3 regions of the Alkalibacterium sp. m-11 genome follow, and region 2 is predicted to be linked to each of the others. Evidence: riboswitches for the same ligand, from Rfam matches in the RefSeq annotation. Region 2 holds a riboswitch; each other region holds the start of a gene.
What was found. A riboswitch is a leader RNA that binds a small molecule or an ion and turns the genes downstream of it on or off. The one in region 2 is predicted to bind thiamine pyrophosphate.

Region 1 (3,777 bases), on a different contig from region 2:
TTTTGCGGAGAATACGAGCTGGAACATGCAGTTTGTGTGGATGTAGTGTTATTGATAGTTACTTTTGATAGTGAAGAAACATAAGCACAGTCATTCACCACTGGAATCCTCTCATTTATTTTTTGACTCAAGTGGTCTATAATTGAAAAAGATAACTAGGAGGGACGTTATGAAATTTTATTGTCACCCACGTTGTTCAACGTGCAGAAAAGCGAAAAACTGGCTGGAAGAGCAGTCAGTACCTTACCAGGAAATTAGTCTGCTGGAGGAGACCCCGTCAAAAGAAAGCTGGGTAAGGATCCTGTCAGACACTGATCGCTCGATCAAATCTTTTTTTAATACGAGCGGAAATGTTTACAGAGAACAGAACCTTAAAGAAAAACTTCCGGAAATGTCTGTAGAAGAAGCAGCGGAGTGGCTGTCCTCAAACGGGATGGTAGTCAAAAGACCGTTTGCCATTGAAGGAGACACATATACATCAGGCTTTAAAATCGATGAGTACGAACGTGTCTGGAGTAAAGGAGAGCAGAAAGATGTCAATTAAATATCACGCTAATGGATTGTGGATCGAGAAATTATCGCCATCAGATTATCGCATCGGTCTATCCGAAAAGGGCCAGGACGATTTAGGAGAAGTCATGTTCGTGGAAATCAGTACAGAACCTGGGAATCTGAAAGCAGGAGAGGCCATTATCAATGCTGAAGGGGCTAAAGCAGTGACTGAGCTGACAATACCTTTTGACGTGACAGTTAAGGAAGTCCACGTTGAAGTTGAAGATGAGCCTGACTTACTGAACTCATCTGACAAAGAGGATAACTGGCTGCTTCTGGTAACAGACATTGATGATTCAGTGTTCAATTCGCTTAATACAGATCCTTTTGCTGAATAAGCTGAAATCTTGCTGGATCGTGATGCGCATTAAACAAGCGAAAGGAGGCAGATGAGATGCCGATCGTACATGTAGAAATGATTGAAGGCCGTTCTAAAGAACAGAAAGAAGGGCTGATCAGAGACGTTGTAAAAGCAGTTGAGACCCATACGGGTGCACCTAAAGAAGCAGTGACTGTGATCATCAACGAAATAAATAAGGAAAACATTGCTACTAAAGGCGAATACCACGGATAATAAGTTAGAGGGCGCAGACAGGATCTGTGCTCTCTTTTCTATAAGTGTATTTTAAAATTCAGAAGCTAGCTTAGATAGGGTTTCCTAGTCTGTTTACCGAAACTATGATAAACTGGTAGTAATGAAGTCTGATATCATCAGGGGAGCTTAAAGGCTGAGAAAGGTAAGACCTGACCCATGACCTGATCTAGGTAATGCTAGCGAAGGGAGATGTATGTTTCAAGCAGGAGACAGACGAATGCTTGACTATACTAAAATCTTCCACGTGCCTGGTGGAAGATTTTTTGTCTACATAACACAAACAGGGGGGTCAAGATGAATTCTGACCATGCTATTTTACACATTAAAGACCAGAATCCGCTGGTACACACGATCACTAATCAGGTTGTCGCTAATGATGTTGCCAATGTGCTGCTGGCCATTGGTGCGTCACCCATTATGGCAATTGCAAAAGAAGAGGTCGAAGAAGTAACGGGTATGGCCGAGGCCCTCGTCATTAATATGGGTACACTGACTTCTGATTCACTGGAAAGCATGATTCTGGCCGGACGACAGGCAAACGCTCAAGGCAAACCGGTCATTCTGGATCCTGTTGGTGTCGGAGCAACGACTTTTAGAAAACAATCAGCTCAAAAACTTTTTGAAAATGTTGACATGACGGTGATTCGAGGCAATGCATCAGAAATTGCGTCTCTAGTCGGTGTCAGCTGGCAGTCAAAAGGAGTGGATTCCAAAGATGAAGCCACCTCGCCAGTGGATGTTGCAGTCAGCTTGGCTAAGAAAAGACACTGTATTGTAGCTGTATCCGGAAAGACGGATATTGTCACAGATGGCACAAGAGTATTTGCTGTTTCGAATGGCGATCAGCTGATGGCAAAGATCACTGGAAGTGGCTGTATGATGAGCGGAATCATCGGAGCTTTCCTTGGAGTAGTAGATGAATCTGACATGCTCAGTCGAGTTGTACTTGCTCATGCCGCTTTCGGGATAGCTGGAGAGAGGGCGGCGGACTCGAACATAAATCGGCCGGGAAGTTTCAGGGCGGCACTGATCGATGTGCTCCATAGTCTAACAGATGACGACCTGACTAAACACACACGAATAGAAAGGATAATCCAATGAGTAAAAGTAAAATACCACAAGTGCTGACTATTGCAGGAAGTGACAGTGGCGGAGGCGCAGGCATACAAGCGGACTTGAAAACTTTTCAGGAACGTGACGTTTTTGGCATGTCAGTGATAACGGCTATAACAGCTCAAAATACGACTGGGGTACAGGGCGTTCACCCTGTACCGATCGAAATGGTCAAGCAGCAGTGGACGTCGGTCCTGTCTGATTTTAATGTCGCTGCAATCAAGACAGGAATGCTGGTCAATGGGGAGTATATGAAAGCAGTAGCTGAAGTACACAAAGAAGTGGCGTCTATTCCTCTAGTTATTGATCCTGTGATGATTGCTAAAGGCGGGCATCCATTAATGGAAAAGAGTGCTATCTCTGTCATGCGGGAAATCCTGGCTCCTCTCGCTATGGTGATCACACCTAATATTCCTGAAGCAGAAGCACTGGCTGACATGTCCATTTCTTCAAAAGAAGATATGGTCAAGGCAGCCGAACGATTGCAGGAAAAAGGGTGTAGAAATATTGTCATAAAAGGAGGACATGCAGTGGACGAGTCCCATGCAGATGATCTGCTGATGCTTGAAAACGGTGAACAGATATGGCTGCGTTCAGAACGTATCGATACGAAAGAAACCCACGGAACTGGCTGTACCTTTGCTGCCTGCATTGCTGCAGAGTTAGGAAAAGGGCATTCAGTGGAAGAGTCCGTACGAACAGCTAAGAAATTTATCCAGGCTGCAATCAGGAGTCACTTGGGTATCGGACATGGACATGGACCGACGAATCACTGGGCATACAGAAAGGAACACGAATGACACGAGATATTAAAGCTATGCTGGAAATTTACTTTATTGCCGGCACGCAGGACTGCAAAGAAAAGTCGCTCATCCATACCCTTGAGGAAGCTCTTCAGGCAGGTATAACTTGTTTTCAGTTCAGAGAAAAAGGAAAAGACAGCCTGGAAACTGCCCCTGCTGCTCGGGTGAAAATGGCACAGGTCTGTCAGCTTCTGTGTAGACAGTATAATGTACCATTCATAGTTAATGATGATGTCGACCTTGCCCTCAAGCTGGAGGCTGACGGGATCCATGTCGGTCAGGGGGATTATCCGATTCAAGATCTGATTTCAAAATGGGGAGACCGATTTATCATAGGCTTGTCTACCAATAATGTCTCACAATTCAAAGAAGCAGAGACAATCAGTGGACTGGATTACGCAGGGATCGGTCCGGCTTTCACGCCATTATCCAAGCAGGACCATGAAGACGTAATCGGTCTGAAAGGTATCAAGGACGCGATGACTGGACGAGATCACCTTCCTGCTGTGGCAATTGGCGGCATCAACCCTTCAAATGTTAGAGACGTCTGGGCAACAGGAGTCGATGGGGTAGCGGTCGTGTCGTCTATCACACGAGCCGTTTCAGTAATAGATGCAGTGCAGCGATTAAAAAAATAAGTGATTAAATAAAAAAAGAATTGTGAATCTGTAGTGAAATATTGAACAGATTCTACAATTCTTTTTGTGTATCCTG
Region 2 (3,777 bases):
TGATTTAATCATTATAATAGGATGAGACAGCATTAATTAAGGAATAAAAAAAACACGCCTGTTCAATATGCTGGACGTACCCTAAGGATTTCCACATGCAGTGAACAGACGTGAATGATAGTTATAGTATGGGTGAAAAAAGCCGGGAAAACTGCTGTTTGAAAATTTCCCATCTGGAATAATTTTTGATCATGTCTTCTGTCAGTAAATACGATTTCTTTTCATCCTCTTCAAAAAGTCTGACCTGTTTTTTGGCGAGGTAACGATCATAAATAAATGCATTGACTTCAAAATTCAGACGGAAACTTCTTATATCAAAATTTGCAGTCCCTACTGATAAAATCTCACCGTCTATCACAATAACTTTGGAATGAAGAAATCCATTGTCGTAAATATGAACTTCTGCCCCACTCTTTACCAGTTCTTCTGCGTAGCTTAGAGTGGCACGATAAATAAATGGATGATCCGGCTTGTTAGGTATCATCACTTTCACTTTGATGCCTGACAGGATGGCTATTTTGATTGTTTCCATCAATGCTTCATCAGGAATGAAATAAGGTGTCTGGATCAAAACGGATTCTTTAGCCATACTGATCATTTTGATGAACCCTTTCTTGATGGCATGCATCTCATTGTCCGGACCACTGGAAACGATCTGCATATCTGTAGACCCTTTTAGACTTGAAAACGGGAAATAAACTTCCCCATAGTTTACTTGCTTGTCTTTAGATGATGCGTTCCAGTCCATTAAAAATCGAGTCTGCAGAGTAAGCACACCATTTCCCTCTATTCTTAGATGGGTATCTCTCCAGTAGCCCATTTTTTCGTACATACCCAGATAATCATCGCCAACGTTAAATCCTCCAGTGTAGCCGACTTTTCCGTCAACCACTACGATTTTCCGGTGATTTCTATAGTTTAGACGCAGGTTGATCAGGAAAAATTTCGAGCCGAAAAACGGTTCAGCATGGCCGCCGTATGTTCTCAGTTTGTTGAAGAAATCTTTGCCCAGTACTCGGGCACCAACCGGGTCGTACAATACTTTGACCTCAACTCCCTGTTTCGCTTTTTCTTCTAGAGCCCTCAAGAGTCTCAGACCTATATTATCCCCTCTAAAGATATAATACGTCACATGAATATGATGCTCTGCTTTCTCAATATCTCTTATGAGCTGGTCGAATTTTTCCTCTCCATCACTTATAATTCTTACTTTATTGCCTTTTGTTAAAACAGCCTGATTACTTTCCAGAAATAAACGGACCATTTCAAATGTCTTATCCTGATAATTTGATTCAGGAACATCAAGGTTCTCTGATTCGATCAGACTCTTCTGTGACTCGACCAGCTGAGGCATCCCGATGCGGTCCTGACTTCGAAGATCAAAAATAGATTCCTTTGATATTTTTCTTCCTAAAAACAGATAGATCACAAATCCGAAACCTGGCAGCATCGTAATGACCAGCAGCCAGGCCCAGATCGCTGCGATGTCCCGTTCCTTTTCTTTAAACACAGTAAATATGGCTAAAGCCGAGTTCAGAAAAATAAACCCCCAGAAAATCGTGCTTAAAATCGTCATACAGGTCTCCTTCATACACTAAGGTAATGTTATTTATCTTAGTGTACATTAGCCTGTAACCTCCTGTCCACTATCTTAAGCCGGCAACAGTTATTTCCCTTTAGGAACAAAAATCAGTGGAGACCGGTCATACAGCATCAGCAATACGATCATGGTCACTAAGGCGGTCGAGATCATACTCAGACCGTTCATGACTAGAGAAAATGTAAAGGCACTGAGTCCCCATAAAGCATAGTCTCCCCAGAATATCCAGCCGGCTATAAAGTGCCAGAAATACCGAGCGGCAGCTCCAACTAGAACAGCAGCGACGATAGTCATGTTTACCCGTTTTCCTTTCTGGTTTCTGATCCCCTCAAGAATGTCTTTGGAGTAGAATCCGGCCAGCCCAATGCTCGCATAGGTGATTGTGTATTCAATAATGACTTGATACACATTCAGCATGTATACCGATCCTGTAACAAAATGAAGGATCCCCCATAAAAAACCGGCAAATATCCCTGGCCCCAAACCTCTTCTGATAGCGTAGAAAGTCAACGGAATCATGCCTAAGGAAACACTGAATGACGACCCTATTCCTGAGGGAATCCAGGAGAGCACCATCCCAAGTGCGGCAAATAAAGTCCCTTCAAGATAGATCCTCAACTGTCTGTTCTGCATAAAAAAATCTCCTCCTCTAGTTAGTTTACTGAACTAGGGAAGGAGATTATGACATTTATGAGAGCGCGCTTGTGCCTACTCTGATCTGTCGATCTCAGTTAAGTACTCTTCCTGCGCACGTATGAACGTACAGGTTCTAAGGGTCTGAACTCACAGTTCACTCTCAGCCAATATATTGACTCCCCTAGTACAGTATCTGATATTTAATTATATACAAAATAATTATCTCGTAAAGCGTCTGTTCTGATTGACTTCCATAATTACTGGAAGAATGATCGGTCTTCTCTTCGTTTTCTTGAACAGGTGGTTATTCAGGCCTTCACGAATATCCTGTTTGATTGAACCCCAGTCAAAATCGTTATGCTTGAGATTTTTTTTGACTATACTCTTCACTATTTCCGTCGATTCATTAATCAGATCCTGACTCTCTTTTACAAATACAAATCCGCGCGTAACGATATGAGGATCAGACACGATACGCTGCTTTTTACGGTCGATTGTAACTACTGCAACGAAAATACCATCTTCTGACAACAGACGTCTGTCACGCAAGACAATGTTCCCGATATCACCGATACCTATCCCGTCGATCAGTGTATTATCTGCAGATACCTGTCCGCTTTGTGTCATTTTATTTTTAGCATAGCTAACGACGTCACCATTACTCAAAATAAAGATATTCTGATAAGGGATTCCTGTCTCATTTGCCAGGTCTGCATGGGCAGCAAGCATTCTGTATTCACCCTGAATCGGTATGAAGTAAGTCGGTCTCAGCAGGTTGATCATCAGCTGCAGATCATTAGGCGTCGCATGCCCGGACGCTTTCAGTCTGCTGGATAACTTGACTACTGTCCCACCGGCTCTATAAATCAGGTTTTCTGTCTCAGCTACCATGACTTCCATTGCTGTAGATGGGCTGGTAGCAATAAACACAAGATCCCCTTCTTTGATGTTCACCTGATCATGATTAGATGTAGCCATACGGTTGAGTGTTTTGATTGGCTCACCCGCTGATCCCGTTTCGAGAACCAGAATTTCGTCGTCATCATATTTATCGATTTTACTGATAGGTTCAATCAGATGTTCATCAGGCAGTGTCAGCTTGTCAAGATCCATGGCTGTTTCTAGAATAGCTTCCAGGTTCTTTCCAGTGATGAACACTTTTCTACCTGAACTGTGCGCCGCATTTAAAACCTGCTGAATTCTTAAAATATTGCTTGCTACTGCAGCCACGATAATCCTGCTGCTGGTATCCTGAAAGATATCAAGCACTTCTTCCTGGACTTTTTTCTCAGACACATTTTCAGTCTGACTTTCTGCGTCCCCAGAATCACTCAGCAGGGCCAGAACGCCTTCTTTACCTAAGTCTGCGATCTGAGAAAGATCTGTTCTGTACATGTCCTGAGAACTCTGATCGAACTTGAAGTTCCCGGTGTAGACAATGTTTCCTTCTTCTGTATGAACGGCGATTCCCATTGAATCTGGAATCGTATGGGTCGTACGGAAGAATTTGACTGTTGTTCCATTAAAGTCGATTTCAGTGT
Region 3 (3,777 bases), on a different contig from region 2:
TAATGAAGAAGATGACATTGTTAATGCTGCCCCCTTCAGTTTCTTTAGTGTAGCGTCCAATCAGATCCCACTTCTTACTGTCTCTATCCTGCGCTCAAACGGAAAAGCTAAAGACACAGCTTTGAACATCATCGATCAGAAAGAAGCTGTCGTTCATATCGTGAGTAAATCACTAACTACAGATATGAATGAGACATCTGCTCCTCTTGCCTCTGATGAGAGCGAGCTGGACCGGACAGATCTCTCATTAGTCGACAGTTCGTCCGTTAAAGTCCCTGGAATCAGAGAAGCCCTGATCCGCTTTGAAACCACTCTGTATCAGCATATTCCCATCGTAGACGAATCTGGAGAGGTTGTAACCGACCACTTCCTTCTTAAAGTGACCGATGTGCACATCGATCCAGCCGTATATGATTCTGAGAAGGAATATATCCTCCCCGAACACCTTGAACCAGTGGCTCGATTGTCTGGAAATGCCTATTCTGAAATAGGAAAAGTATTTACCATTGTTCGGCCACAGAACTGATTGAGCATTAGTCAGATTTATCTCGCTGATTCTGAATGTAAATTTTCCGATCAGCTGAACTGCCTGGCACAAATGTGATGAACGCTGGTATTTATACACACTAGAGATCAAAAAAAAAGCCTCAAGAATATCCTTTCCGAGGCTTTTTTAGTGTGTTATTTAGAAGAAACAGAACCGATTTCTGCGCCTTTTTGGGTTTCTCCAGTAGTTGACAGGTCATAATCTCCTACTTGATCCATGTTGGTGAAAACGATGATGACTGTGTTTTCTTTACCGGCAGCTTTCAGGCCTTCAAGGTCTACTGTAGAAATTTTAGTTTCCGGTGTAACCGTGTCGCCTTCTTTGACTAAAGTGTCAAATGGTCCGCCTTCAAGTTCTACAGTGTCGATACCGATGTGAATCAGAACTTCTATGCCGTTATCCAGCTCAAGTCCAACTGCGTGCTGAGTCGGAAAGACACTGACAACCTTACCTGAAGCTGGTGAATAGATGTCGCCATCGCTTGGTACAACACCAAACCCGTCTCCCATCATTTTCTGTGAAAAGACCGGATCATCCACTTCATCGATTGGAATAACTTTTCCATTAACAGGGTTGCTTAATACGACTTTCGTTTCTTTAGGTTCATTCCCTTTTCCTTTTAAAAAGTCAAATACTCCCATATTTCTCCCTACTTTCTTAATATTTTGTGCTGACAGTATACATAATTTCCTATACGTATTCTATAAATAATAGTAACACATCCTAGTGTAAACAAAAACTAAAAAGATTTTGTGATGAATTCTTCATATTCTTATGGTTTTTTAACGCCTGTTTTTGTTAAGATGGAAGAGTTGAATTTAACTAAAAGGAGATATGACTGTGTTATTAGAATTAATAAAGTCCATCATACTGGGCGTAGTACAAGGAATTACAGAATGGCTCCCTGTCAGCAGCACCGGACACATGATCCTGGTAGACGAGTTTCTCATACTTAATACTACTGACGAATTCAAGGAAATGTTCCTTGTAGTCATTCAGCTGGCTTCCATTATGGCGGTAGTTCTGCTTTATTTTAAAAAACTTAACCCCTTTGACTCAGGTAAAAATGATCTGCAGAAAAAAGAAACCTGGCATATTTGGTACAAAGTACTTATCGGTATCATTCCTGCAGGAGTATTCGGCATACTGTTTGAAGATGCCATCCATGACCTTTTCTATAACTGGATTACAGTAGCAGTAGCCCTCATCATCTATGGGGTCGCATTTATCGTAATAGAGAAACGTAATGAAGGAAAGATTCCAACTATAGCAACTTGGGAAGATTTAAATTATAAAGTCGCCCTCATGATTGGTTTCTTTCAGGTGCTTGCTCTGATTCCAGGTACATCCCGTTCAGGTGCAACTATTGTCGGGGCCATCCTTATTGGAACAGCCCGTCCGATTGCTGCTGAATATTCTTTCTTCCTGTCCATACCCGTGATGATGGGTGCAAGTCTGATCAAACTGCTGGGTTTCGGCTTTACTTTCACATTAGAAGAATTGCTCATTCTGATCGTCGGCTGTATTGTATCTTTCCTGGTATCAATCTTTGCAATCAAATTCCTAATGAACTATATCCGTCGAAATGACTTCAGCTCATTCGGCTGGTACAGGATAGCTGTAGGTTTCGTCGTCATCGGATACTTCTGGCTGATTGGGTAAATCATTTAGTTCTGTTCCTTTTTTCTTGCGATACGAGGACACATATGCCATAATGACTTTGAAAGATAATTGAATATCTCTTTCACTAGGGGAGCCGCTGACGGCTGAGAAAAGCAATGCTTTGACCCTTGGAACCTGATCTGGTTAACTCCAGCGTAGGGAAGTGGAGCTTAGATCATTATGTATGGAGTGTTTTAAACGACTCTCCAACGTTCATCATGACTTTTAAGTTATGCCGCCCTGCAGATTAGCAGAGCGGCTTTTTTTGCAGTCAGATAACTTAAATATATTGATGAAGTTAAATGCGTAGATCCATTCCCATTCTTCTCGCGCCCTTCACTTCCTGTATCAGTCCGCTTTTCTCAGTCGGTGTTCTTCTTGTTCGTCTTGTTCTTTTGGTTCGTCTGCCCGTCAGCTATAGTTCTTTTAAGCAGAGACCATAAAGTCCGCAAATTGTAATTACCATACTACTGGAGGCTAAACCATGTCATTTACCGAAGAATTAAGGCAAGAAGCTGATTCAATATTCCAGTCTATTTTCAGACATCCATTCGTACAAGGAATAGGATCTGGAAAGCTTGAAGCTGAACAGCTTATACACTATGTCAAACAGGATTTTGAATACTTAAATACCTTTAATCAAGTATACGGTATAGCTATTTCAAAAAGTGTACTTAGAGAAGATATGGCAGTTTTTAACAATCAGATCACTTTTATTCTGGATGCTGAAGTACATCCTCACACTAATTTCTGTCAGGTAGCTGGTGTCAGATACGAAGATTTGCAATACGAACCTCTAGCACCGTCTGCCCATCATTACACCCGTCACATGCTTGATGTCGCCCAGCGAGGAAGTTTTGGAGAGATCCTCGCTGTTCTGCTCCCTTGTCCGTGGACGTATCTGGAAATCGCTCATTACCTTAAAGAGAATTTTTCTATAGATGAGGCTCATCCTTTTGCTGAATGGATTTCCTTCTATGCAAAAAATGAAGTGGATACGATTATCAATACATTCAGAACACGTCTTGATGCTTATGCCGAAACAGCTTCTGACACTGAGAAAGCCATCATGAAGGAAGCTTTTGTCAAAAGCTGTCAGCTGGAATGGATGTTCTGGAATATGGCATATGAGATTGAAAAGTGGCCGGTCTGAGTAAGCGTTCTGAGTGAGGAAACAGGTGGAATTGACTTGGTCAGCTAGTTTACGACCCTACTCGAGGTCGAGATTGTAATTGAGTGTGTTCTAAGACTCATCATACAGCCTACTCATCCAATCCAAAAGCTAAAATGTCCATACCCATACACTAAATTTCTAATTTGAGTATAGAAAAAGCCGTCAAATCGAGTGGAAATTTCCCTGACTCGATTTGACGGCTTTTATTTTGACTAATCAGCACATGATGAAACAACCTAGAATTTTTCATATCACTGAATAAGGAATCCTTTTAACGTAATTCCGAAAGAAGTCTCCCACTTCTAAGCGTATGGGTGCGAAGCACCAGTGAAAGTGGGAGATGAATTTCGGTCAAGCGATAGCTTGAAGTGGTTAATCTGTCCTTTTTGTTGTA

Region 1: another riboswitch for thiamine pyrophosphate. It lies ahead of thiM (hydroxyethylthiazole kinase); the one in region 2 lies ahead of thiT (energy-coupled thiamine transporter ThiT).
Region 3: another riboswitch for thiamine pyrophosphate. It lies ahead of tenA (thiaminase II); the one in region 2 lies ahead of thiT (energy-coupled thiamine transporter ThiT).

What each region holds. Positions count from the first base shown of each region.
Region 1 covers NZ_BAAGIR010000024.1:19,912-23,688, forward strand. Annotated here, with positions in the region: gene ACYQ2O_RS04385 (arsenate reductase family protein) at 170-544, shown strand; gene ACYQ2O_RS04390 (glycine cleavage system H family protein) at 534-890, shown strand; gene ACYQ2O_RS04395 (2-hydroxymuconate tautomerase) at 947-1,126, shown strand; TPP riboswitch at 1,256-1,352, shown strand; gene thiM (hydroxyethylthiazole kinase) at 1,442-2,248, shown strand; gene thiD (bifunctional hydroxymethylpyrimidine kinase/phosphomethylpyrimidine kinase) at 2,245-3,060, shown strand; gene thiE (thiamine phosphate synthase) at 3,057-3,701, shown strand.
Region 2 covers NZ_BAAGIR010000083.1:624-4,400, reverse strand. Annotated here, with positions in the region: gene cls (cardiolipin synthase) at 122-1,576, opposite strand; gene thiT (energy-coupled thiamine transporter ThiT) at 1,667-2,233, opposite strand; TPP riboswitch at 2,324-2,429, opposite strand; gene ACYQ2O_RS08565 (ribonuclease J) at 2,456-3,777, opposite strand, start outside.
Region 3 covers NZ_BAAGIR010000130.1:1,650-5,426, forward strand. Annotated here, with positions in the region: gene ACYQ2O_RS10275 (flavin reductase family protein) at 1-526, shown strand, start outside; gene ACYQ2O_RS10280 (PTS sugar transporter subunit IIA) at 682-1,188, opposite strand; gene ACYQ2O_RS10285 (undecaprenyl-diphosphate phosphatase) at 1,382-2,209, shown strand; TPP riboswitch at 2,287-2,388, shown strand; gene tenA (thiaminase II) at 2,694-3,362, shown strand.